3 regions of the Rhizobium sp. SG570 genome follow, and region 1 is predicted to be linked to each of the others. Evidence: predicted binding sites of a transcription regulator. Region 1 holds the regulator's gene; each other region holds the start of a gene.
The links. The regulator LexA, encoded in region 1, represses DNA repair genes until DNA is damaged. The targets are predictions, from matches to a motif close to TGTTCNNNNTGTGTTCNG.
Positions count from the first base shown of each region.

Region 1 (8,049 bases):
AAGTGGAAGGCCTTTGCGCAGGCGGATGTCGCCATGGCAGCGTCTGGCACGGTGATCCTGGAGTTGGGGCTTGCCGGCGTTCCGGTGGTCTCGACTTACAAGACGGAATGGCTGGCCAGATTTGTGATGGCGCGCATCAAGGTATGGACGGCGGCCTTGCCGAACCTGATTGCCGATTACGCTGTCGTGCCTGAACTCATCAACGACATTTTGCGGCCCGGCCTGCTGGCCCGCTATATGGAGCGCCTGTCGAACGACACGCCTGAGCTATCGGCAATGCTCGCAGGCTATGATGTCGTCTGGCAGCGCATGCAGACGGAGGAGCCGCCTGGTGACAAGGCCGCCGCCATCCTCCTGGAGGTCTTGTCCAATAAAAAAACCGGTCATTTCTGACCGGTTTTTTGTTTCAAGTCCGGAGCTTAGCGCTTGGAGACCGGAACGTATTCGCGCGGCGGTTCGCCGGTATAGAGCTGGCGCGGACGGCCGATGCGCTGATGCGGATCCTCGATCATCTCGTTCCACTGAGCGATCCAGCCGACGGTACGGGCAAGCGCGAACAGTACGGTGAACATGGTGGTGGGGAAGCCGAGGGCCTTCAGCGTGATGCCGGAGTAGAAGTCGACGTTCGGGTAAAGCTTCTTCTCGATGAAGTATTCATCGGTCAGCGCGATGCGTTCCAGCTCGATCGCGATGTCGAGCAGCGGATCGTCCTTGATGCCGAGTTCGCCGAGAACCTCATGCGCCGTCTTCTGCATGATCTTGGCGCGCGGATCGTAGTTCTTGTAAACGCGGTGGCCGAAGCCCATCAGGCGGAACGGATCGTTCTTGTCCTTGGCGCGGGCGATGTATTCCGGAATGTGGTCGACAGAGCCGATTTCCGTCAGCATGTTCAGCGCGGCTTCGTTGGCGCCGCCATGAGCAGGGCCCCAGAGGCAGGCGATGCCTGCAGCGATACAGGCAAACGGGTTTGCGCCCGAGGAGCCTGCGAGGCGAACCGTCGAGGTCGAAGCGTTCTGCTCGTGGTCGGCATGCAGGATGAAGATACGGTCCATGGCGCGTGCCAGCACCGGATTGACGACATACTCTTCGCAGGGAACGGCAAAGCACATGCGCAGGAAGTTCGATGCGTAATCCAGATCGTTCTTCGGATAAACGAAGGGCTGGCCGATATGGTACTTGTAGGCCATGGCGGCAAGCGTCGGCATCTTGGCGATCATGCGCAGGCTCGCGACCATGCGCTGATGCGGATCGGTGATGTCGGTCGAGTCGTGGTAGAAGGCTGACAGAGCGCCGACGCAGCCGCACATGACTGCCATCGGATGCGCGTCGCGGCGGAAGCCGGTGAAAAAGCGCGACATCTGCTCATGCACCATGGTGTGGTGCACGACGCGATAGTCGAAGTCCTTCTTCTGTGCGGCTGTCGGCAGTTCGCCGTAGAGTAGCAGGTAGCATACTTCGAGGAAATCGCCGTGTTCGGCCAGCTGTTCGATCGGATAGCCGCGATGCAGCAGAACGCCTTCGTCGCCATCAATATAGGTGATGCTGGACTCGCACGACGCGGTCGAGGTGAAGCCAGGATCGTAAGTGAAAGTGGAGGTGTTCTTATAAAGGGCACCAATATCAATGACACTCGGGCCGATGGTCCCGGTTTTGACCGGCAGGTCTACCGTCTTCTCACCCCAAGTTAGTTTCGCGCTTTGTTCCGTCATGCTGATCCTCCAAGATTTGGCGGGATTGACGCCATAAAAAGCGCCAAAAGGTTAAGCGACTACCGACTAGCTATATGATCCAGAGCCTAATGCCAAGTTATCCTAATGCCGAATTGTGCATTGCGGTATCAACTTTTGGGCAATGCAGTAGGGCATTTGATCCCCCCGTTCCGGTAAATGGCGCAATTTGGCAGTGGGTGTGCCGATTTTGGTTGAATTCACCGAATGGTGACGGCAAAAATCGCGTCATAGCTGTAGTTTTGCGTGGGGCAGGCAGTGAATGCCTAATTTAGAGGCACCGGAGCAGCAGGAGGATGGCAGGAATCTTCCTGGGCCTGCAGAGCCTCACCATGCCGCCACGCCCTTTGTTTCTCGTGCCAAAGCGGAGCAGCGGGAGCGGACGCAGGATCAGGCGCCGCCGGTCGCGCGTTTCTACCTGGCTGTCAGTCGCATCAGATCCTTTGTTTGGCGCCTGATCGAAGAGGAGGCCGCGCATGGTCGTGCCATCCTGTTTGCGCCGATCTATATGGGCCTCGGCGCGATCTTCTGGTTCAAGGCCGATATCGATCCGCCGCCGCAGACGGTCCTTGCTGCGCTCCTGGTCCTGGCTGGCAGCTTTCTTTTCAGGCGCGAAGCGGGCCGCGTGCTTCGGCATGTCCTCTTCGCCGGCATGCTGGTTTGTCTGGGCATGGCTCTGGCGCAATGGGAAAGCTGGCGGGCATCGACCGTCATGCTTGACTCGGCTGTGACCACGACCGTCACAGGTCGGATCGAAAGGCGAGAGTCCTACGATAACGGAGGTTGGCGATACGTCGTCAAAGTTGACAAGACAGAAAAGCCGGCCATTCGCAGACCGCCGGAGCGCGTCACCATTTTCGTGCGCAAACAGGCAGAACCGTTCAACCTCGGCGACCGCATCCAGGGCAAGGCGCGACTGACGCCTCCGGCCGGACCTGCTCTGCCTGATCTCAACGATTTCGCGTTCAGTTCCTATTTCAACGGCATCGGTGCAAACGGCTTTGCCTTTGGAAAGCCGACCCTACTGTCACCGGCCAGTGATGTCGCTGCGGATTCGGTGTCGGACAAGGCGGATATCTGGCTTGCCGGCCTGCGCAACAGCATAGGCGACAGGATTAGAAGGACCTTGCCCGGCGACACCGGCGCTTTCGCGGCCTCGCTTGTCACCGATGAGAGACGCGCGCTTTCGGACGAAACGACCGAAGCGCTGCGAATGGCCGGGCTCACGCATATCATTGCCATTTCCGGCCTCAACATGGCGCTTTCGGCCGGCATCTTCTATATCGGCCTGCGCTATCTGTTCAGCCTGTTTCCCGGCATGGCGCAGGCGTGGCCGACCAAGAAGATAGCCGCCTTCGGCGCGCTGGTAACCCTGACGGCTTACTATCTCATTTCCGGCTTTGGCGTGTCGGCCGAACGCGCCTTCATCATGATGGCGATCATGCTGGTTGCCGTGCTCTTCGACCGGCCGTCGATCAGTCTGCGCAACGTCGCGCTCTCGGCAATCGTCATTCTCAGCCTGTCGCCGTCGCAGGTGCTCGGACCGAGCTTTCAGATGTCCTACGCCGCGACGCTGGCGCTGGTATCCGGCTACACGCTTTGGAAACGGCGCCAGCATCGGGAAAATATTCTTTCGCGCTCCAGGCTCCTGAGCCCGCTGCTGTTCGTTACGCGCTTCTTCGGCGGCATATTGTCGACCTCCTTCATTGGCGGCGCGTCGACGGCGATCTTCTCGATCGAGCATTTTCACCGGTTGGCGACATACGGCCTTGCAGCCAATCTCGCTGCGATGCCGATCGTCTCCGTCGTCGTCATGCCGTTTGGCATGGCGGCCATGTTGCTTATGCCATTTGGTCTCGACGGGCCCTTTTGGCAAATCACCGGCGAGGGACTGGAGTTGGTCATCGCTATCGCCAAAACGGTGGCGGGATGGGGCGGCGATATTACCTTCGGCCGCCAGCCCGCCTGGCTTATGCCGACATTCATCGCAGGCTTTCTGCTCATGACGATGTTGCGAACGAGCGTGCGCCATGTTGGCCTGCTGTTGCTGCTTTCTTCCCTCGGCGTGGCAGCATTCGGCTCTGGCGTGCCCAAACCGGATCTCATGATTTCCGAGGATGGTGTTCTGGTTGCCTTGCGACAGGACGACATACTGGCAACAAATCGCGAAAGACCGCAGGCTTTCATTTTCGAACAGTGGCAGAGAGCGCTGGTTGCGAGCGAGCATCAACCTCCGACTATCCTTCCTGTTGACAGCCGCCTTCCCCAGATAAGCAAGACGGATCATCGCCGGCGATTGAGCGTCGAAGAGCAGGGCGCAGTTCGCAAGGCAATGGATGAAGCACTCGACCAGGCCATGCAGGGCAGTTTTGCTTGCCAAAAGGGCGCATGGTGCGTCGCGATGCTTGAAAATGGCGCGATGCTGGTCACCATCGAGGACGCAGCTTACCTGTCGCCGGCCTGCGATACGGCCAATATCGTCGTCACTCCCGTACGACTGCGCCTGGATCGCTGCCGCTCCGGCGCCATGCTTTTCACAGGCGCCACATTGCGGCAGACAGGGTCCATTGAGATGGACCTCAGCACCGACAAGCCAAATGTGGTAACTGCGTTCGAAAATCCACAGCGCCCATGGGCTCGGCACAGAACATACAATTGGCGCACAGGCACATTCGGCGCGCCGATCGTCCGAGCATCACCGGTCAGTGATAACGGCGAATGAGGCCAACGAGCTTGCCTTGCACCTTGACGCGATCCGGCCCGAAGATGCGGGTTTCATAAGCGGGATTGGCTGCCTCGAGCGCGATGGAGGCCCCCTTGCGGCGGAAGCGCTTCAACGTCGCTTCCTCGTCGTCGACGAGCGCGACGACGATATCGCCCGGATTGGCAGTCGTTGCATTGCGAATGATGACCGTATCGCCGTCAAAAATGCCGGCATCGATCATCGAATCGCCTCTTACTTCCAGCGCATAGTGCTCGCCCGAGCCGAGCATGTCGGCAGGGACGGTTATGTCGTGGGTATTATTCTGGATGGCCGAGATCGGAACGCCAGCGGCGATGCGGCCCATGACCGGTACCGAAACAGAACTGTTCTGGTCGTCGTTCGCAACTTTTGGCGGAGCAGGCGGCGCAACTGGCTGAGGTTTGCCGAGGCTGCCTTCGATGACGCTCGGCGAAAAGCCGCGGCGCGGCTGCAGGCTTGGATTATAGGCATCCGGCAGCTTGATGACCTCAAGCGCTCTGGCCCTGTTCGGTAGCCGGCGGATGAACCCTCGTTCCTCCAAAGCCGTGATCAGACGGTGAATACCGGATTTGGATGCAAGATCCAGCGCGTCCTTCATCTCGTCGAAAGATGGTGGCACGCCGGACTCCTTCATCCGTTCGTGAATGAAGAGAAGCAGTTCCTGCTGCTTGCGCGTCAACATCGTCTTGGAACCCCAGAATCGAGAAAAGCGTGAAACAAATCCAGAACGGACACTATATGTTCCATATGTGTTCCGCAAGTACTTAAATTTCGGTAAAGCTTTGCACGGACAGTTAAATATTCGACATCACTGGGTGGACCCGATAAAAGTCTCATATGGTTATATCCGCGCTAACATATCGGAAAACATAAGGAAATGCTGTTTAGCCCTTCATTGGGCGCATGCAGCCTACCTTGAGTAGCTGACGCATGGATGAAAGCCATTTTCACGACATGCGATTCCGGTACCGATCAAAGAATCAGCCGCATGATCTAGCGTCTTCGACAGGACATGCGGTCGTCTTGCGCCTCTATCGTCTTGCTTTCATCTTGAATTGGAGGATGGATGGGCGCAAACCTGCGGGCGCAGGAAAATAGGAGACATCATGACTTTGTCGCCGCATCCGCTGGATCATCTCGTATTGCCGACCGTCAATCTCGCTTTGGCGCGCGAGCGGCTCGGCAAGCTCGGTTTCACCGTCGCGCCCGACGCCCGGCATCCGTTCGGCACCGAGAATGCCTGTGTCTTCTTTGCGGACAAGACCTATCTTGAACCGCTGGCAGTGGCATCCCCTGAGCAATGTGAGGAGAGCGTCGGCGCGGGGAATGTCTTCGTTGCGCGCGATCAGGCCTATCGCTTCCGGCTCGGTGAAGACGGCTTTTCAGCCGTGGTGTTCGGCTCGGAGGATGCTGTCGCCGATGACGAGCGCTTTCGGGTAAGCGCCATCTCGGCGGGACGCATGCTGGATTTCTCGCGTCCCATGAAAATGCCGGATGGAACCGAGACCGTCGCCGGTTTTCGTCTCGCTTTCGCCGCCGATCTGCGTGCGCCGGATTTTCTGGCCTTCTGCTGCCAGCGCATCAATCCGCTGCCCGCCGATCGCAGCGTGCTGGAGCGCCATGAAAACGGCGTCACCGGCATTGCGCGGGTGGCGATATCGACACCCACCCCGGCCGCGTTCCGCACTTTCTTCGAAGCGATCGTCGGTGAACCCTGGATATCGGAACATTCTTTCGGTCTGACGATCAGGGCGGCCAATGCCGATATCGAGCTCCTGACGCCGGCAGGCATGGAAGCGTTTTACGATTTGCCTGTTCACTCGGACGATCCCGGCTTGCAGGCGCGCGCAATCCTTTTCAAAACACGCGATCTTTCCGTGACATCGTCGCATTTCGCTGCTAACGGCGTCACCTACACGCGTAAGAACAATCGTATATTGACAAGGCTGGCCCCCGGACCGGGCGCCCTGTTCGCCTTCGAGGAGATAGCATGAGCACGAATTCTGAAGTGATCGTCGGCGAGGGAGCCTCCAAGGTTCTGTTTTCCAACACCGCCAAGCTGTCGCTTATTGCTGGTCCGTGTCAGATGGAAAGCCGCGAGCATGCTTTTATGGTTGCTGGCGTCCTGAAGGAACTCTGCGGCAAGCTTGGCATCGGCCTTGTCTACAAATCCTCCTATGACAAGGCGAACCGGACTTCGCTCTCCGGCAAGCGCGGCATCGGCCTTGAAAAATCCATGGAAGTCTTTGCCGATCTGAAAAAGGAATACGGTTTTCCGGTCTTGACCGACATTCACACGGAAGAGCAGTGTGCTGTCGTCGCCAAGACGGTCGATATCCTGCAGATCCCGGCCTTCCTGTCGCGCCAGACAGACCTGCTGGTTGCCGCCGCCAAGACCGGCCGCGTCGTCAACGTCAAGAAGGGACAGTTTCTGGCTCCCTGGGACATGAAGAACGTGCTTGCCAAGCTGAACGACAGCGGTAACCCGAACATTCTTCTGTGCGAGCGCGGCGCCTCCTTCGGCTACAATACGCTGGTCTCCGACATGCGCTCGCTGCCGATCATGGCGGCGATGGGCGCGCCGGTGATTTTCGATGCGACCCATTCCGTGCAGCAGCCCGGCGGGCAGGGCGGTTCGACGGGCGGCGATCGCCGATTCGTCGAGACGCTGGCGCGCGCCGCCGTCGCCGTTGGCGTCGCCGGCGTTTTCGTCGAGACGCATGAAGATCCGGACAATGCGCCGTCGGACGGCCCGAACATGGTCTATCTGAAGGATATGCCGCGGCTTCTTGAGAAGCTGCTTGCCTTCGACGCCATCGCCAAGGCTTGAGAAATATCAGGCATTCAACAGGCTGACATGTATTTGCGTTACGGGGCCTGAAGGAGTGCGAAATCGGGGTGCGGAGCGGCATTGTAATTTCCGCGTCTTCGATTAAGACCATTTCAATCGATTTATAAACCAGCGAGCAGGAAGCTATCATGACCGCAATCACCGACATTATCGCCCGCGAGATTCTCGACAGCCGTGGCAATCCGACTGTCGAAGTCGATGTCTACCTCGAAGATGGCAGCATGGGCCGCGCGGCGGTTCCGTCGGGTGCGTCGACTGGCGCGCATGAAGCCGTCGAGCTTCGCGACGGCGGCAAGCGCTATCATGGCAAGGGCGTGGAGAAGGCTGTCGAAGCCGTCAATACCGAGATATTCGACGCGATCGGCGGCATGGACGCTGAAAATCAGATCCAGATCGACGACATCATGATCGAGCTTGACGGCACGCCGAACAAGTCCCGCATCGGCGCCAATGCCATCCTCGGCGTATCGCTCGCCGCCGCCAAGGCCGCTGCCCAGAGTGCAAACCTGCCGCTCTATCGCTATGTCGGCGGCGCTCACGCTCGCCTGCTCCCGGTTCCGATGATGAACATCATCAACGGCGGCGCCCATGCCGACAATCCGATCGATTTCCAGGAATTCATGATCCTGCCGCTCGGCGCAGACACTTTCCGCGATGCCGTGCGCATGGGCTCGGAAGTATTCCACGTCCTCAAGAAGGAACTGGCTTCCCAGGGCCACAACACGAAC
Region 1 is NZ_JAAZQI010000002.1:584,265-592,313, forward strand. Features, by position in the region: gene lpxB (lipid-A-disaccharide synthase) at 1-393, shown strand, start outside; gene gltA (citrate synthase) at 420-1,709, opposite strand; gene FHT28_RS06690 (ComEC/Rec2 family competence protein) at 1,990-4,449, shown strand; gene lexA (transcriptional repressor LexA) at 4,430-5,152, opposite strand; gene FHT28_RS06700 (VOC family protein) at 5,577-6,464, shown strand; gene kdsA (3-deoxy-8-phosphooctulonate synthase) at 6,461-7,300, shown strand; gene eno (phosphopyruvate hydratase) at 7,450-8,049, shown strand, end outside.

Region 2 (8,049 bases), on a different contig from region 1:
GCGCGCCAGCCAGATCGTGACTGTCAACGCCTGACCGCTTTCCCTCCCCGAATGAAGGTCCTGTACCTGCTCGACATCGAGCCCGGCCAATTTCAGCCAATCGGATATGGTCTGATGCGAGAAACCGAGACGCAGATGCGCATGCTCATCGCGCAGATATTCCAGCCCGTGCGGCGCGAGATCGATGATGGCAAGCCGACCGCCGGGCCGCAGCATTCGCGCCGCTTCAGCAACCGCGATCTGCGGCTGATCAAGGAAATGCAGTACCTGGTGAATGGTGATCAGATCGAAATCCTGCTGCTCGAGCGGCAGGTTGAAAATATCGCCCTGACGCACCGACGCGGCCATGATGTTGGAACGGTCGAGATTGGCGCGGGCTACGGCCAGCATGTCGCGGCTGGCATCGATGCCGATGGCGCGGCGATAGTGACCCGCCAACAGCTGCAACATCCGGCCCGTGCCGGTACCGAGATCGAGAAAGGAATCGATCGGCTGCGGGCCTATCAATTCGATCAGCGCCTTGTCGACATCCTCATCGGCGACATGCAGACGGCGCAGCTCATCCCACTCGGCAGCATTCCGGCTGAAATAGGCTTGCGCGCGCTCGGCGCGAATGCGCTTCACGGAAGCAAGACGCTCCCCGTCGCGCAACAGCACGGAATCCTTCTCCGCCGTATGGCGCAGAAGCGTTCGTGCCATCATCACCGCCTTGCCGTCCTGCTTCAGGCGGAAATAGGCCCAGGCGCCTTCCTGATAGCGGTCGATCAGGCCCGCTTCCCCAAGCAGTTTCAGATGCCGCGAAATGCGGGGCTGTGATTGGCCGAGAATTTCGGTAAGATCGGTGACTGTTAGATCGCCGGCGGCAAGAAGTGCCAGTAGCCGCAGCCGCGTGGGCTCGCCGACGGCTTTCAGCACGTCCACAACCTCATCCAAGCCGAGCTTCACAACATCAGTCATTCCACACCCAATCAAGATATAAAGATATCTTTATGTGATTTGGGCGCATTCTGCAAGAGCCAAACGATCGCCGACGCGGTTTGACGTCGGAAATCTGTTAGTTTCTGCCGAAAACGGAACACCGAATGCCAACGCCGGATAAACAAAAACCCCGGTCAAGCCGGGGTTTTCGAAGAGCAAAAGCAGAAGCTTATCGCGTCAGGCGCTTATAGGTGACGCGGCTCGGATTGATGCTGTCAACGCCGAGACGGCGCATCTTGTCCTGTTCGTAATCCTCGAAGTTGCCTTCGAACCATTCGACATGGCTATCGCCTTCGAAAGCGAGGATATGCGTGGCCAGACGATCAAGGAACATGCGATCGTGGCTGATGATGACGGCGCAACCGGCAAAGTTTTCAAGCGCGATCTCGAGAGCGCCAAGCGTTTCCGTATCAAGGTCGTTGGTCGGTTCGTCGAGCAGCAGAACGTTGCCGCCGGCCTTCAGCATCTTGGCAAGGTGCACGCGGTTGCGCTGGCCGCCCGAGAGGTTGCCGACCTTCTGTTGCTGGTCGCCGCCCTTGAAATTGAAGGTCGCGCAATAAGCGCGCGAATTCATTTCATACTTGCCGAGCTTGATGACTTCGGCGCCGCCGGAGATCTCTTCCCAGACGGTCTTGCCGCCATCGAGTGCGTCACGGCTCTGGTCGACATAGCCGAGATGAACGCTGTCGCCGATGCGGATGCTGCCGCTATCCGGCTTTTCCTGGCCGGTGATCATGCGGAAAAGCGTCGTCTTGCCGGCGCCGTTCGGACCGATAACGCCGACGATACCGCCCGGCGGCAGCTTCAGCGACAGACCTTCGATCAACATCCGGTCGCCATAACCCTTGTTGATGCCTTCCATCTCGATGACCACCTGTCCGAGACGCTCACCGACCGGAATGATGATCTGCGCATCGCCGGGACGCTGGTTCTCGGCGGCATCGACCAACTCGTCATAAGCGCGGATACGGGCCTTGGACTTCGACTGGCGGGCTTTCGGGCTGGAAGCGATCCACTCCTGTTCGCGAGCGATCGCCTTCTGGCGACCGGCCTCTTCGCGACCTTCCTGCTGCATGCGCTTCGCCTTCGCCAGCAAGTAGGAGGAGTAGTTGCCTTCGTAGGGAATGCCGCGACCGCGGTCGAGTTCGAGGATCCAGCCGGTGACGTTATCCAGGAAGTAGCGATCGTGGGTAATCATCAGCACGGCGCCCGGATAGGCACGCAGATGCTTTTCCAACCAGGCGATGGTTTCGGCGTCGAGATGGTTGGTCGGTTCGTCGAGCAGCAGCACGTCCGGCTGCGACAGCAGCAGCTTGCACAACGCCACACGACGGCGTTCGCCGCCGGAGAGTTTGGTGACGTCGGCATCGCCAGGCGGGCAGCGCAACGCATCCATTGCCATCTCAACCTGGCTTTCCAGGTCCCAGAGATTCTGGCTGTCGATGATGTCCTGGAGCTTAGCGCCCTCTTCCGCCGTCTCGTCGGAATAGTTCATCATCAGTTCGTTGTAACGATTGAGGACGTCAGTCTTCGCCGCAACGCCTTCCATGACGTTTTCAAGCGCCGTCTTCGCCGGATCGAGTTGCGGCTCCTGCGCCAAATAGCCGATGGTGGCACCCTCGGCCAGCCAGGCCTCGCCGGTATACTCCTTATCGAGACCGGCCATGATCCGCAGGACGGTCGACTTACCTGCACCGTTCGGACCGAGAATACCGATCTTGGCATCGGGGTAGAAGGAGAGATGGATATTCTCGAGAATTTTCTTGGCGCCATAGGCCTTATTCAGACCGGCCATATGATAAATGAACTGACGTGCCATAGCTTGGGTTACTCCACGGGCGGACAACATTGTGAATTGTGCCGCTATGTAGGCGAAACCCCGCCCTCGGGCAACGGCGAAACCTTGTCCGAGGGCATTATCCGAGTCATAAAGCCCGTATTTCCTCAGAAACCGGCCGCATCCACCACGCCGCGATCGCACCCGAACGACGTGCTGCCGGCACCCTGGATCAGTTTGCCAAGCCGTGGCTCGCCACCCTGCTGCGGATCGATCGCATCTTCGGAGAGGCCGATCGTCAATTCCGAAATCATCCTGGTATTGCCGACCCGGCGGCAGCTCATCTTGATGCGCGCATTGGCACCCTCGCCGAAGCTTTGGTCGAAGGCGGCCTTGATGGTTTCGGCATCCAGCTCCTTGCCGATATTCTCAGCGAAAAGATCGCGCACGGCCGATGCATTGAGTTCGGCGATCAAACCGGCAGCGGTCGAGAAAAACTGATCGGCGCTGAGCTTCGTGCATGTGCCGTGCTTGATCCATTCATGGCGTTCGAGGCCGGACTGGGTGCCCGGCATGACCTTGTCGAGCTTTGCCTTGACTTCCTGCGACAGCTGAACCGCCGGTAGATCCTTCCAATCGCTGCTGCGGTCGGCCTGTTTCAAATCGTCCGAAACGTCGCAATATTCCTGCCGCATCGGCCAGAGGCCGTGCAGCGAGAAATTTGTGGCGTCATAGTTGTTCGACGATTGGTTCCGGCATTCCGCCTTCTTCTGGTTCGTCGCACAAAACGCCGGCTCCCAGCTCGCCGCCAGTATAAAGCGCGTCCGCCCTCTGCTCTGCTCCTGCGCCGCCGCGCTGGCGATCGTTCCGCCCGAAAGGAGCACAACCGCAAATATCCGAAGCAAATGCTTCATTTCATGCCTCCAATTAGAACATTATAGGAACAAATAAGCAGTTTGGTTGAGTAGATGCAACCCTGAATCACATGGCTTGCGAAGATTTATTTCTGTGGGCTTCGATCGTTATCCGTTGCAATCAACCGAATGATGACCTTTCGTCCAAATGGGGAGGAACCATGCATGTTCGCCGAGACGCAACGCCTGGAAAGCCCGACGGGCGCGATAATTGCCTATCATCATTCGCCGGCTAAAGGCGATGCACGCGGCATCCTCCTGATATCTCATGGCCTTGCCGAACATTCACGCCGCTACGCAGCTTTTGCTGAAGCCATGGCCGCGCGCGGCTTTCATGTCTATGCCCATGATCATCGCGGCCATGGCGAGACTATTGCTGCCGACGCTCCAATCGGCCGTTTCGCGCGAAGAAACGGCGTCGGGCAGGTCATCTCTGATGTGCTGGCCATGCGCGAGCTTGCCGCGACGGCCCATCCCGGCCTGCCCATCATTCTCTTCGGTCACTCCATGGGAGGATTGATCAGCCTCAACACGGTCGTCACGCATCCGGACAAATTCGATGCCGTCGCGGTCTGGAACTCCAACTTCAATCCCGGCCTCGCCGGCCGCGCCGCCCAGCTCATCCTGAAGACGGAGCGCATGTTCAAAGGATCGGACGTCCCCAGCGGGCCGTTGCCGAAACTGACCTTCGCTACCTGGGGCAAATCCATCCCGAACCGCCGCACCGAGTTCGACTGGCTTTCGCGCGTTCCCGAGCAGGTGGACAAGTACATCGCCGATCCGCTCTGCGGCTTCAATGCATCTGTCTCGCTCTGGCTTGACATATTCGAGCTCAGCTTTCGCGCCCCGCAGAAAACCTATCTCGACCGGCTGCGGCGTGACATGCCGATTCATCTGACGGGAGGCGGCAAGGATCCGGCGACCGACAACGGAAAAGCGATTTCCTGGCTGTCAAACCATTTGAAAAATGCCGGCTTCTCTCATATTACAACCGCGATCCATCCGGACATGCGGCACGAGACGCTGAACGAAATCGGCGCCGCCCAAGCCATTTCCGACTTTGCCGACTGGTGTGAGAAGGTGACGGCAAGGAACTGATTCTCAAAGGAATTCTACAATGAATGCCAGCAGCGGCACCTCGCTTCGATTGCCGCAGTCGGAGCTGACCTTCGGCCTGTTGATGATGTTCCTCTCCGTCGTCCTCTCGCCGATCATCGACATATTCTCCAAGCTCGCGGCAACCACCATTCCGCCGGCTGAAGTCACCGCCGCGCGTTTCATCTTCCAATCGCTCTTTGCGCTGCCGATGATGGCCATGCTTGGACAATGGGGCGTATGGACATGGCGTCGCAGCGGCGTGCATGCCATCCGCGCCGGCGTGCTCACGCTGTCCATGGTTTCGTTCGTGACGACGCTGCAGGTCATGGAAGTCGCCGATGCCATCGCCATCTTTTTCGTCGAGCCGATGATGCTGACCATTCTCAGCAGCATTTTCCTCAAGGAAACCATCGGCTGGCGGCGCTACACGGCCTGCGCCGTCGGTTTTTTCGGCGCGATGCTGATCATCCAGCCGAGCTTCGAAGAGGTCGGTTTCGTGGCGCTTTTGCCCGTCGTCACCGCGCTCTGCATCGCCGTCTACGTGATGATCACTCGCGTCGTCTCCCATAGCGAGGATGCATGGTCGATGCAGTTTCAAACGGGCATATGGGGGGTCGGCTTCAGCCTGATCCTGCTTGCGATTGGCCGTGCGACCGGTTCTGCCATCCTCGATCCCGTCCTGCCGGACCTGATTGCCATGCTTTATCTGCTCGGCGTCGGCTCCAGCGCAGCCGCCGCCGGCATCCTCACCGTACACGCCTATCGTGCCGTGCCAGCCTCGACGCTTGCGCCCCTGCAATATTTCGAGATCGTCTCGGCGACGATCTTCGGCTGGCTGGTCTTCGGCAACTTTCCGGATGCGATCAAGTGGCTCGGAATATTCATCATCATCGGCTCCGGGCTCTACATTCTCTGGCGCGAGCGGCGCTTTGCTTCCAAGCCGGTATCCGATACATCTGCAACAGCATTCACGCCTTAAGCGAGAGAGCGGGTCGACATGACAGACCAGAAAACCAAGAAACCTCCGCTGTCCGGTATTCGAGTCATCGAGCTTGCTCGTGTGCTCGCAGGCCCCTGGGCGGGGCAGATGCTGGCCGATCTCGGCGCCGACGTCATCAAGGTGGAAAATCCCGACGGCGGCGACGACACGCGCCAATGGGGCCCGCCCTTTGTCGAGGGCAAGGATGGCGAAAATCTCTCGGCCGCCTATTATCATTCGGCCAATCGCGGCAAGCGTTCCATCGTCGCCGACCTCAAGAACGCAGAGGGTCAGGAGCTCGTGCGCCGGCTGGTGAAGACGGCCGACGTCGTGATCGAGAATTTCAAGCTCGGCGGCCTGGTCAAATACGGCCTGGACTACGAAAGCCTGAAAAGGATCAATCCGAGGATCGTCTATTGCTCTATCACGGGCTTCGGACAGACAGGACCTTATGCCGGCCTGGCAGGCTATGACTACATCGTCCAGGGCATATCCGGCTTCATGTCGATCACCGGCGAGCCCGACGGCCAGCCGATGAAGGCAGGCGTCGCGATTGCCGATATCTTCACCGGTATCTATGCGGTCTCGGCAATCGAGGCCGCCCTGATCCATGCGCTCAAGACCGGTGAAGGCCAGCTCGTCGATATGGCGCTTCTCGACGTGCAGTCGGCCGTGCTCGCCAATCAGAACATGAACTATCTGATATCGGGCAAACCGCCCGTGCGCCTCGGCAATGCCCATCCCAATATCTCGCCCTATGAGGTCGTTCCCACCGCCGACGGCTATCTCATTCTGGCTGTGGGCAATGATGGGCAGTTCCGCCGCCTGTGCGCAATTCTCGGCATCGATGCCCACGCCGACGACGAGCGCTATGCGACCAACAAGGCCCGCGTCGCCCACCGCAACGAGGTCCGGGCATTTATATCGGCGAGGACGCTGACCTGGAACAAGGCGGATCTGCTGAAGGCCTGCGAGGACAATGCCGTCCCGGCCGGCGCCATCAATACGATCGAGGACATGTTCGCCGACCCGCAGATCAAGTCGCGCGGTTTGCGGATCGATCTCGAGGACAGCGTCGGCACCATGATCCCAAGCGTGCGGACGCCGATCGTTCTGTCGGAGACGCCCTTGACCTATACACGGCCGAGCCCGCGCCTTGGCGAACATCAGGAGGAGGTTCTGGCCGAATTGGCCGAACTGGAGGGAAAGGCGAAGATATGAAGCGAACGGGCGGCCAACTCATCGTCGAAGCTTTGAAGGCCAATGGCGTAGCGCGTATTTCCTGCGTGCCGGGCGAGAGCTTTCTTGCCGTGCTCGATGCGCTGCATGACAGCGACATCAAGGTGCTTGTCTGCCGTCAGGAGGGTGGTGCGGCGATGATGGCAGATACCTGGGGCCGGCTGACGGGAGAGCCAGGCATCTGCATGGTCACCCGCGGCCCTGGCGCAACCAATGCCTCCGCAGGCCTGCATATCGCCCGGCAGGATTCGATCCCGATGATCCTCTTCATCGGTCAGGTTCAGCGCGACGCCCGCGAGCGCGAGGCCTTCCAGGAAGTGGAATTCCGCCGCGCCTTCACCGAATTCGCGAAATGGGTCGGCGAGATCGACGATGCTGCCCGCATCCCGGAATTCGTCACCCGTGCCTTCGCGGTCGCGACTTCGGGTCGTCCCGGCCCCGTCGTACTGACCCTGCCCGAGGACATGCTCCGCGACGAGGTCGACGCGCCGGAAGCAAAGCCATATACGCCTGTCGCCGCACATCCCGCCCGCAGTCAGCTCGCCGATCTTCATCGGCGCCTCATAGCGGCGGAACGCCCGATGGTCATTCTCGGCGGCACGCGTTGGAATGAGGAGGCGGTTGCCGGCATCCGGCAATTCGCGGAGCGTTTCAGCCTGCCGGTCGGCTGTTCCTTCCGTCGCCAGATGCTGTTCGATCATCTGCATCCGAACTATGTCGGCGATGTTGGGATCGGCATCAATCCGGCGCTCGCCAAAGAAATCAAGGAGGCGGATCTGCTCATTCTTCTGGGTGGGCGCCTCTCCGAGATGCCGTCCTCCGGCTATACGCTAGTGGATATCCCCTACCCGCGCCAGCAGTTGGTCCACCTCCATCCCGACCCGTCAGAGCTTGGCCGCGTCTACCGCCCAGATCTGGCGATCTGTGCGAGTCCCACTGATTTCGTCGCGGCGCTGGCCGATCTGGATGCACCGAGCGAAACACCTTGGGGCGAACGCACCGAACGCATGCATGCCGCTTATCTCGCCTGGTCGAAGACGCCGGAGAGAAGCCCCGGTGCGGTT
Region 2 is NZ_JAAZQI010000008.1:305,097-313,145, forward strand. Features, by position in the region: gene FHT28_RS18400 (metalloregulator ArsR/SmtB family transcription factor) at 1-957, opposite strand, end outside; gene ettA (energy-dependent translational throttle protein EttA) at 1,148-2,797, opposite strand; gene FHT28_RS18410 (ribonuclease) at 2,923-3,669, opposite strand; gene FHT28_RS18415 (alpha/beta hydrolase) at 3,835-4,767, shown strand; gene FHT28_RS18420 (DMT family transporter) at 4,787-5,746, shown strand; gene FHT28_RS18425 (CaiB/BaiF CoA-transferase family protein) at 5,765-6,967, shown strand; gene FHT28_RS18430 (thiamine pyrophosphate-binding protein) at 6,964-8,049, shown strand, end outside.
Region 2: the regulator LexA is predicted to act here: its motif matches at 3,684-3,701, upstream of FHT28_RS18410 (ribonuclease).

Region 3 (8,049 bases), on a different contig from region 1:
TTTTTTGAAGGCAGTGACAGCTTCGCGAAATGTGCGCGATGAAAATTCTTGCTGTTTGACTCAGGCGCAAAGCTTTGACAGTTTCGCCTCATATACTGTCCATTCTGTGAGGAGGCATCCATGAGCAGTTCATCCATCGTCGTCGCCAGCGCGGCGCGTACCGCCGTCGGCTCTTTCAACGGCGCTTTTGCGGCCGTTCCCGCGCACGAGCTTGGCGCCACCGCCATCAAGGGCGCACTGGAACGCGCCGGCGTCGACGCCAAGGAAGTCGATGAAGTGATCCTTGGCCAGGTGCTGCAGGCCGGCGAAGGACAGAACCCCGCCCGCCAGGCTGCGATGAAGGCCGGCATCCCGCAGGAAGCGACCGCCTGGAGCGTCAACCAGCTTTGCGGTTCCGGCCTGCGTGCAGTCGCGCTCGGCCTCCAGCAGATCGCGACCGGCGACGCGAAGATCATCGTTGCCGGCGGGCAGGAATCCATGTCGATGGCTCCGCATGCCGCGCATCTTCGCGCCGGCACCAAGATGGGCGACATGAAAATGGTCGACACGATGATCAAGGATGGCCTCATGGATGCCTTCCACGGCTATCACATGGGTATCACGGCGGAGAATATCGCGCGCCAATGGCAGCTTTCGCGCGAGGATCAGGATCAGTTTGCCGTGTCTTCGCAGAACAAGGCAGAGGCAGCGCAGAAGGCCGGGCGGTTCAAAGACGAGATCGTTCCCTTCACGATCCAGTCGCGCAAGGGCGACGTCACTGTCGATACCGACGAATATATCCGCCATGGCGCGACACTGGATGGCATGGTCAAGCTCAGGCCCGCCTTCGACAAGGAGGGCACGGTGACGGCCGGCAACGCTTCCGGCCTCAATGACGGTGCGGCCGCAGCCGTGCTGATGACCGAGGCCGAAGCCTCGCGCCGCGGCATCCAGCCGCTCGCGCGCATCGTTTCCTGGGCAACGGCAGGCGTCGATCCGCAGATCATGGGCACGGGACCTATCCCGGCGTCCCGCAAAGCTTTGGAAAAAGCGGGCTGGTCGGTCAACGACCTCGACCTTGTCGAGGCCAACGAGGCTTTCGCCGCTCAGGCATGCGCCGTCAACAAGGACCTTGGCTGGGATACGTCGATCGTCAACGTCAATGGCGGCGCCATCGCCATCGGCCATCCGATCGGCGCTTCCGGCGCGCGCATCCTCAACACGCTGCTGTTCGAAATGAAGCGCCGCGGCGCCCGCAAGGGTCTCGCCACGCTGTGCATCGGCGGCGGCATGGGTGTTGCCATGTGCTTCGAGGCATTTTGAAGCATCTTGAGCGCGGGGGCGCTCGAGATCCCGAGCAAGGTTTTCCAGAAGAGGCGGTGAAGGCGGAGCAGGCGACCTGATGAGCGGTCGTCTCGTCTCCGCAGCAACAAAGGGGAGTGGCACATGAGCAGAGTGGCATTGGTAACGGGGGGTACGCGAGGAATCGGAGCGGCCATTTCAATGGCGCTGCGCAATGCGGGCTACAAGGTGGCGGCAACCTATGCCGGCAATGAGGAAAAAGCGCGGGCCTTCCACGAAGTGACAGGCATTGCCGTCTACAAGTGGGATGTGACCGACTACGAGGCCTGCGGCAAGGGCATCGCCAAGGTCGAGCACGATCTCGGCCATGTCGAGGTTCTGGTCAACAATGCCGGCATTACCCGGGACGCCATGTTCCACAAGATGACGCCACAGCAATGGCAGGAGGTTATCAATACAAACCTCACCGGCCTGTTCAACATGACGCATCATGTCTGGCAGGGCATGCGCGACCGCAGCTTCGGCCGCGTCATCAACATATCGTCGATCAACGGTCAGAAGGGGCAGATGGGCCAGGCAAATTATTCCGCCGCCAAGGCCGGCGACCTCGGCTTTACCAAGGCGCTCGCGCAGGAGGGGGCTGCCAAGAACATCACCGTGAATGCCATTTGCCCAGGGTATATCGGCACGGAAATGGTGCTTGCTGTGCCGGAAAAGGTTTTGAACGAGCGCATCATTCCGCAGATCCCCGTGGGACGCCTGGGCCAGCCCGAGGAAATCGCCCGCGTCGTTGTCTTCCTTGCCAGCGACGATGCCGGTTTCATCACGGGATCGACGATATCAGCCAATGGCGGGCAATTCTTCGCTTGAAGCCGATCTTCGTTATCGGTGGGATTGCCGGGCGAGCCCGGCAATCATCCTCGGCCTGAATTGGCCGATTGCTGCCGTCGCGGCTTGAATTCCAGGACGACGGCTTCCAACGGCATCCGCCGCTTTTCCTTGTCACGCGCCCTTGTCGCGCAGACGAGCGCATAAAAACTGGTGCCAATGAGCGCGAACGCTGCAATGCTTGCGATGATTGCGGCCATGATGCCGTTCCTTTCTCAAAACACTGCTCCCTTCCCGCGATCGGTTCTCGCGGGAAGAGGATTGTCCTACAGGAGTTGCTCTCCCTGGGGGGCGGCGCAAAGAGCCTGACGATCATGATCGACCGTCAAGGGCAACCGGCCATGAGGCGTCAGCCTGCCTTAGCGGCAACGAGCCTCGTAACGGTGACCATAGCGGTCGCGGTAGATGCAATAGCCGCTACGTTCATGCGACCGTCCGATAAGGTTGCCGACGACACCACCGGCGACAGCGCCGACCGCGGCGCCACCCCAGCTATGCGTGGCCACGCCACCGATCAGGGCGCCTGTACCGGCGCCGATGGCTGTGCCTTTCTCCGTGGCGGTGCACGACGCTAGTGCGCCGACGAGCGCGATCGCGACGATGATCTTCTTCATGGTGTTAGCTCCCTAGTGTTTCGAGGTTTTCAACAATGGTCTGAGGATCAGATCCGACCCATCAATAGCAGAATAAGAACGATAACGAGAACAAGTCCGAGGCCGCCTGATGGACCATATCCCCAAGCCCGGCTGTAACCCCAGCTCGGAAGTGCGCCGATCAGTAGCAGAATCAGTATGACGAGCAGTACCGTACCAAGCATGATGCGTCCTCCATGTGCGTCGCTCGAACATTTCGCCGGCACGGGCTTGGCGCCCGGCCAACAGCATATTCCATGCGACCCCGCTGGTTCGTTTGTGGGGAACTAGCGGAGTTCCTTGCGTTGCTGCCGTAGAAACTTTCTTCCGGGAAAATTGTTCCGGCTAAGAAATAAAAATACGCGAGTGCAATGGGCTCGGTGTCCGGCAAAGGGTTAACGCGATCATGTGATGTGATGGCGAACCGGCCAGGCAGGACTTATGCCTATGGTTAAAATTTGCTGAAAATACAATATGTTGCGGTGAACGAAACGGGAAGGCGATCATGTCTGTGATTCGTCTGCGATTCGTTCTGCATATGGCCTTGGTTAACGTTGGGGTCGGCGGGGAAGGCGCTTGCGCTCGAGGCTCGAGCGGGAAGGAGCCTGGGCGGTTCGCCGGAAAGTGGTGCGTCGCAGGTCCGATTGGTTAATGGGGACCAGTTTGCGCGTTGGCCGGCGGGCGCGTGCCGTTCTTCATCTCGCGATGCATTTCTGGCCAGCTACTAGATATGGCCGTGAACAAACGAAATACGCGGAAGAATCAGCGATTCGTCTCCGATTCGTTCCGGCTTTGGTCGAAGCGTTAACGGATACAATTACAGGGTGTATTTATTGATTCATTATATCTGGGCTCGCTGAAAGATTAACCGCAATCCAAGATTCGGGCCGAATCGCGGTCTCAACCATTCAGAGTCCTGCGTGCTTTCGACGAAAAGCCGCTATATATTGTAGAGAACAAAGGCAGAAACTGCCGGAATCAGCGATTCGTCGCTGATTCGTTCCGGCTTTGGCCCGATTGTTAATGCGACGACGGGCACATCGGGAAATCCGGTATATTTACAAATGATTAACCGTAAATCCGTGTGAAATTTCGCCTCCCGCGAATTCATTGCTTGACTCCCCTTTCCACGAAAAAGGCCATGAAAGTGCGATTCAGTATCTGGTGGGATTCTGTGAATCGAAATCCATATATAGTAGTGAACGAATGAAGAACGCCGCCGAGTCAGCGATTCGTCGCCGATTCGTTCCCAAGCTGTTCCCCAGTCGGGGGGACTCGCATGGGGTGCAGGGATAATGTAGCTTTTGGTTGAGACTGCCGTTTATGAAATCAGCTGTTGCGGCCGCTGTTTTTTGATTCAGGTCTTGCCTTTGTCACATATGGTCGTCATTTGTTCTTCTCTTCAAGGAGGAGCTCGCTGATCGGAAGACGGTAGTTTCTCGCTCATGCACGGACCCATGACTCAAATCTCGCACCCCATGATCCTGAGCGGACGCGGCGTGACCGCAGTGCTCGGACCTACCAATACCGGCAAGACCCATTATGCCATCGAGCGCATGGTGGCGCATGGCAGTGGCGTGATCGGCCTGCCGCTGCGGCTGCTCGCGCGTGAGGTCTATACGCGCGTCGTTGAGAAGGTCGGGGCCCAGCATGTTGCGCTGGTGACGGGTGAGGAAAAGATATCGCCGCCCAATGCGCGCTTTTCGGTCTGTACCGTCGAGGCCATGCCGCGCGAGACGCGTGCTTCCTTCGTGGCCATCGATGAAGTGCAGCTGGCCGGAGATCTGGAACGCGGCCATATCTTTACGGATCGCATCCTGCATTTGCGCGGCCGGGACGAGACGCTGCTGCTCGGCGCCGGCACGATGCGGCCGATTCTCGAGCAGCTTCTGCCCGGGATTACCGTCATCGAGCGGCCGAGGCTGTCGCATCTCTTCTATGCCGGGCAGAAGAAGATCACGCGCCTGCCGCAACGCACGGCGATCGTCGCCTTTTCCGCCGACGAGGTTTATGCCATCGCGGAGCTTATTCGCCGCCAGCGCGGCGGAGCCGCCGTCGTGCTCGGCGCGCTGAGCCCCCGCACCCGCAATGCGCAGGTGGCGCTCTACCAGGAAGGCGATGTCGAATATCTGGTCGCCACCGACGCCATCGGCATGGGCCTCAATCTCGACGTCGATCATGTCGCCTTTGCCCAGGACCGCAAGTTCGACGGCTATCAGTTCCGCAATCTCAATCCCGCCGAGCTCGGCCAGGTCGCAGGCCGCGCCGGGCGCCATCTGAAGGACGGCACTTTCGGCGTGACGGGTCAGGTCGATCCCTTCGACGACGAGCTGGTGCGTCGGATGGAGGGGCACGAATTCGACACGGTGAAGGTGCTGCAATGGCGCAGCAAGGATTTCGACTTCGCCTCGATCGCCGAGCTGCGCGCCAGTCTCGAAGACGCCCCGCGCGTGCAGGGCTTGACGCGGGCGCTGCCTGCGGTAGACCAGCAGGCGTTGGAATATCTGTCACGCGATCTGGAGATTGCCGATCTTGCCAGCAGCCCGGCGCGGGTCGAAAAATTATGGGAGGCCTGTGCGCTTCCCGACTATCGGCGTATCACGCCCGCCCAGCATGCCGATCTTATCGCTACCCTCTTTTCCGATCTCGTGCGCTATGGCACGGTGAAAGAGGACTTCCTGGCCGAGCAGGTGCATCGTGCCGATCGGACAGATGGCGAGATCGACACGCTTTCGGCGCGAATCGCGCAGATAAGGACTTGGACCTATGTGTCGAACCGGCCCGGTTGGCTTGCCGATCCGACACACTGGCAAGAAAAGACGCGGGAAATCGAAGATCGATTGTCCGATGCGTTACATGAACGGTTGACGAAACGCTTTGTTGATCGCAGGACATCTGTGCTCATGAAGCGCCTGAGAGAGAATGCGATGCTGGAAGCTGAAATCAGTGTGAATGGGGATGTCTTCGTCGAGGGGCATCATGTGGGGCAGTTGACCGGATTCCGGTTCACGCCAATCTCCGGAACGGAGGGGCCGGACGCCAAGGCTGTCCAGTCGGCTTCGCTGAAGGCGCTTGCGCTGGAGTTCGAGGCGCGTGCCGCTCGCATGCACGCGGCCGGCAACAGCGATCTTGCGATCAGCGCCGATGGTCTCGTGCGCTGGCTCGGCGATCCCGTGGCGCGCCTGTCGGGCAGCGATCATATCATGCGGCCGCGTGTCCTCCTGCTCGCCGACGAGCAATTGACCGGCAACGCGCGCGATCATGTAGCCGCCCGCATTGAGCGCTTCGTGAACCATCACATCAGCACGATCCTGAAGCCGCTCGACGACCTCCAGCGCGCTGAGGATCTGCAGGGCCTCGCCAAGGGGCTGGCCTTCCAGCTGGTGGAAAATCTGGGCGTGCTCTTCCGCCGCGATGTCACCGAAGAGGTGAAGTCGCTGGATCAGGACGCGCGCGCCTCCATGCGCCGTTACGGCGTTCGCTTCGGCGCCTATCATATTTTCGTGCCTGCGCTGTTGAAGCCGGCTCCGGCCGAGCTCATCAGCCTGCTCTGGGCATTGAAGAACGATGGCCTGGACAAGCCGGGTTATGGCGATCTCATTCCGGTGCTGGCCGCCGGCCGCACCTCTGTTGTCACCGATCCGAGCTACGAGCGCATGTTCTACAAGCTCGCCGGTTTCCGCTTCCTTGGCAAGCGCGCGGTGCGCATCGACATTCTCGAGCGGTTGGCGGATATCATCCGCCCGCTGCTGCAGTGGAAGCCCGGCCAGGCTTCGCGACCTGAAGGCGCCTATGACGGCCGCCGCTTCACGACGACGACGGCGATGCTCTCGATCCTCGGCGCGACGCTCGAGGATATGGAAGAGATCCTCAAGGGTCTCGGCTATCGTGCCGATCCCGTGAAGGCGGAGGAGGCGACAGCCTTCCTCGCACAGCAGGATGCAGTGGCGGCTCCGGCCGCGCAGGCGACGGAAGCTGCTGCCGAAAAGGCAGACCACGACGATGCCGACGCTGCCAGCGACGAGCCCGCCAAGGAGGCCGAATCAACCGCCGAGGAACCAGTTCCGGCTGCGGATGCATCGACTGAGCCGGCGGTTGCGGCAACCGAAGCCACTGAAACCGAGGCCGTTGCAGCCGAGCCGGTGGAGCCGAAGCCGGTTCTGCTTTGGCGTCTTGGCGGTCGCAGCGATCAACAGCAGCGTCAAGGCGGGCGTGGTCACGGTGATCGCCGTGGCCAACAGGGCGAGGGCCGCGCTCAGAACGGCAACCGCCGCGCTGGCGAGCAGCAGCAGCCGAGCGGCGAAGGCAATCGCGAAGGCCGTGACAAGCGCGACGGTCGCGAAGTCCGTGGTGCCGACAAGGGCCCGCGCGGCAATAATCGCGATGGTGGCCGTCCGCCGCATCAAGGTGGCCGCCCCGAGCGCAACGACCGCCAGGAACGCGGCGATCGCAATGACCGCAACAATCGGAACGACCGGAACAATCGCGGCGCGTCGCAGCCTTTACGCTTCGAAGCCAAGCCGCCGCGCAAGGAAAAGCCGATCGATCCGGATTCTCCTTTCGCAAAGCTCGCTGCGCTTAAGGAGCAGATGAAGAAATAGGCCATGAAGGATGAGGGACAGACATTTTCCGGTTCGCGCCAGCGCATCGACAAATGGCTGTTCTTTGCCCGCATGGTGAAATCCCGTTCGCTGGCGCAGGTCTATGTGCAGAATGGCAGCGTGCGGGTGAACGGCGAACGGGTCGTGCAGCCGAGCTATGGCATCAAGGCAGGCGACCGGATCGAGCTGTCCCTCGAACGGCGCGATTTGGTCCTCGTCGTGCGTGCACCCGGCGAACGCAGGGGACCCTTTGAGGAAGCCAAGCTGCTCTACGAGGACCTGACGCCTCCGCCAGATGAGACAAAACGCCTCACGGCGTTCGAACAGGCCTTGCGGGCGCCGGGCAGCGGCAGGCCGACGAAACGCGACCGGCGCGCCATCGATCGCCTGACCAAGGACGGGGATTAGAAAACTCTGTCTGCCCCGGATGGTTTTCAAGATTGTTTGTCCTTGAAATTGGCTTACAAAGTCGATACCTCACCATCAACCTGCCGGTAACCAGCCGGACGGCACGCGTGCTCGCTTGGCATTCGTCTGTTCGTTCGGCACCGCGGGAGGGCGCGACGTTCCAGGTTGCGCATCCGCGGAAAACTAGAGACATTCCTGGAGTGCTTCATGACATACGTCGTGACCGACAATTGCATCCG
Region 3 is NZ_JAAZQI010000005.1:214,582-222,630, forward strand. Features, by position in the region: gene FHT28_RS12915 (acetyl-CoA C-acetyltransferase) at 121-1,302, shown strand; gene FHT28_RS12920 (beta-ketoacyl-ACP reductase) at 1,426-2,151, shown strand; gene FHT28_RS12925 (hypothetical protein) at 2,196-2,369, opposite strand; gene FHT28_RS12930 (YMGG-like glycine zipper-containing protein) at 2,529-2,783, opposite strand; gene FHT28_RS12935 (DUF3309 family protein) at 2,831-2,986, opposite strand; gene FHT28_RS12940 (helicase-related protein) at 4,259-7,402, shown strand; gene FHT28_RS12945 (RNA-binding S4 domain-containing protein) at 7,406-7,810, shown strand; gene fdxA (ferredoxin FdxA) at 8,018-8,049, shown strand, end outside.
Region 3: the regulator LexA is predicted to act here: its motif matches at 4,182-4,199, upstream of FHT28_RS12940 (helicase-related protein).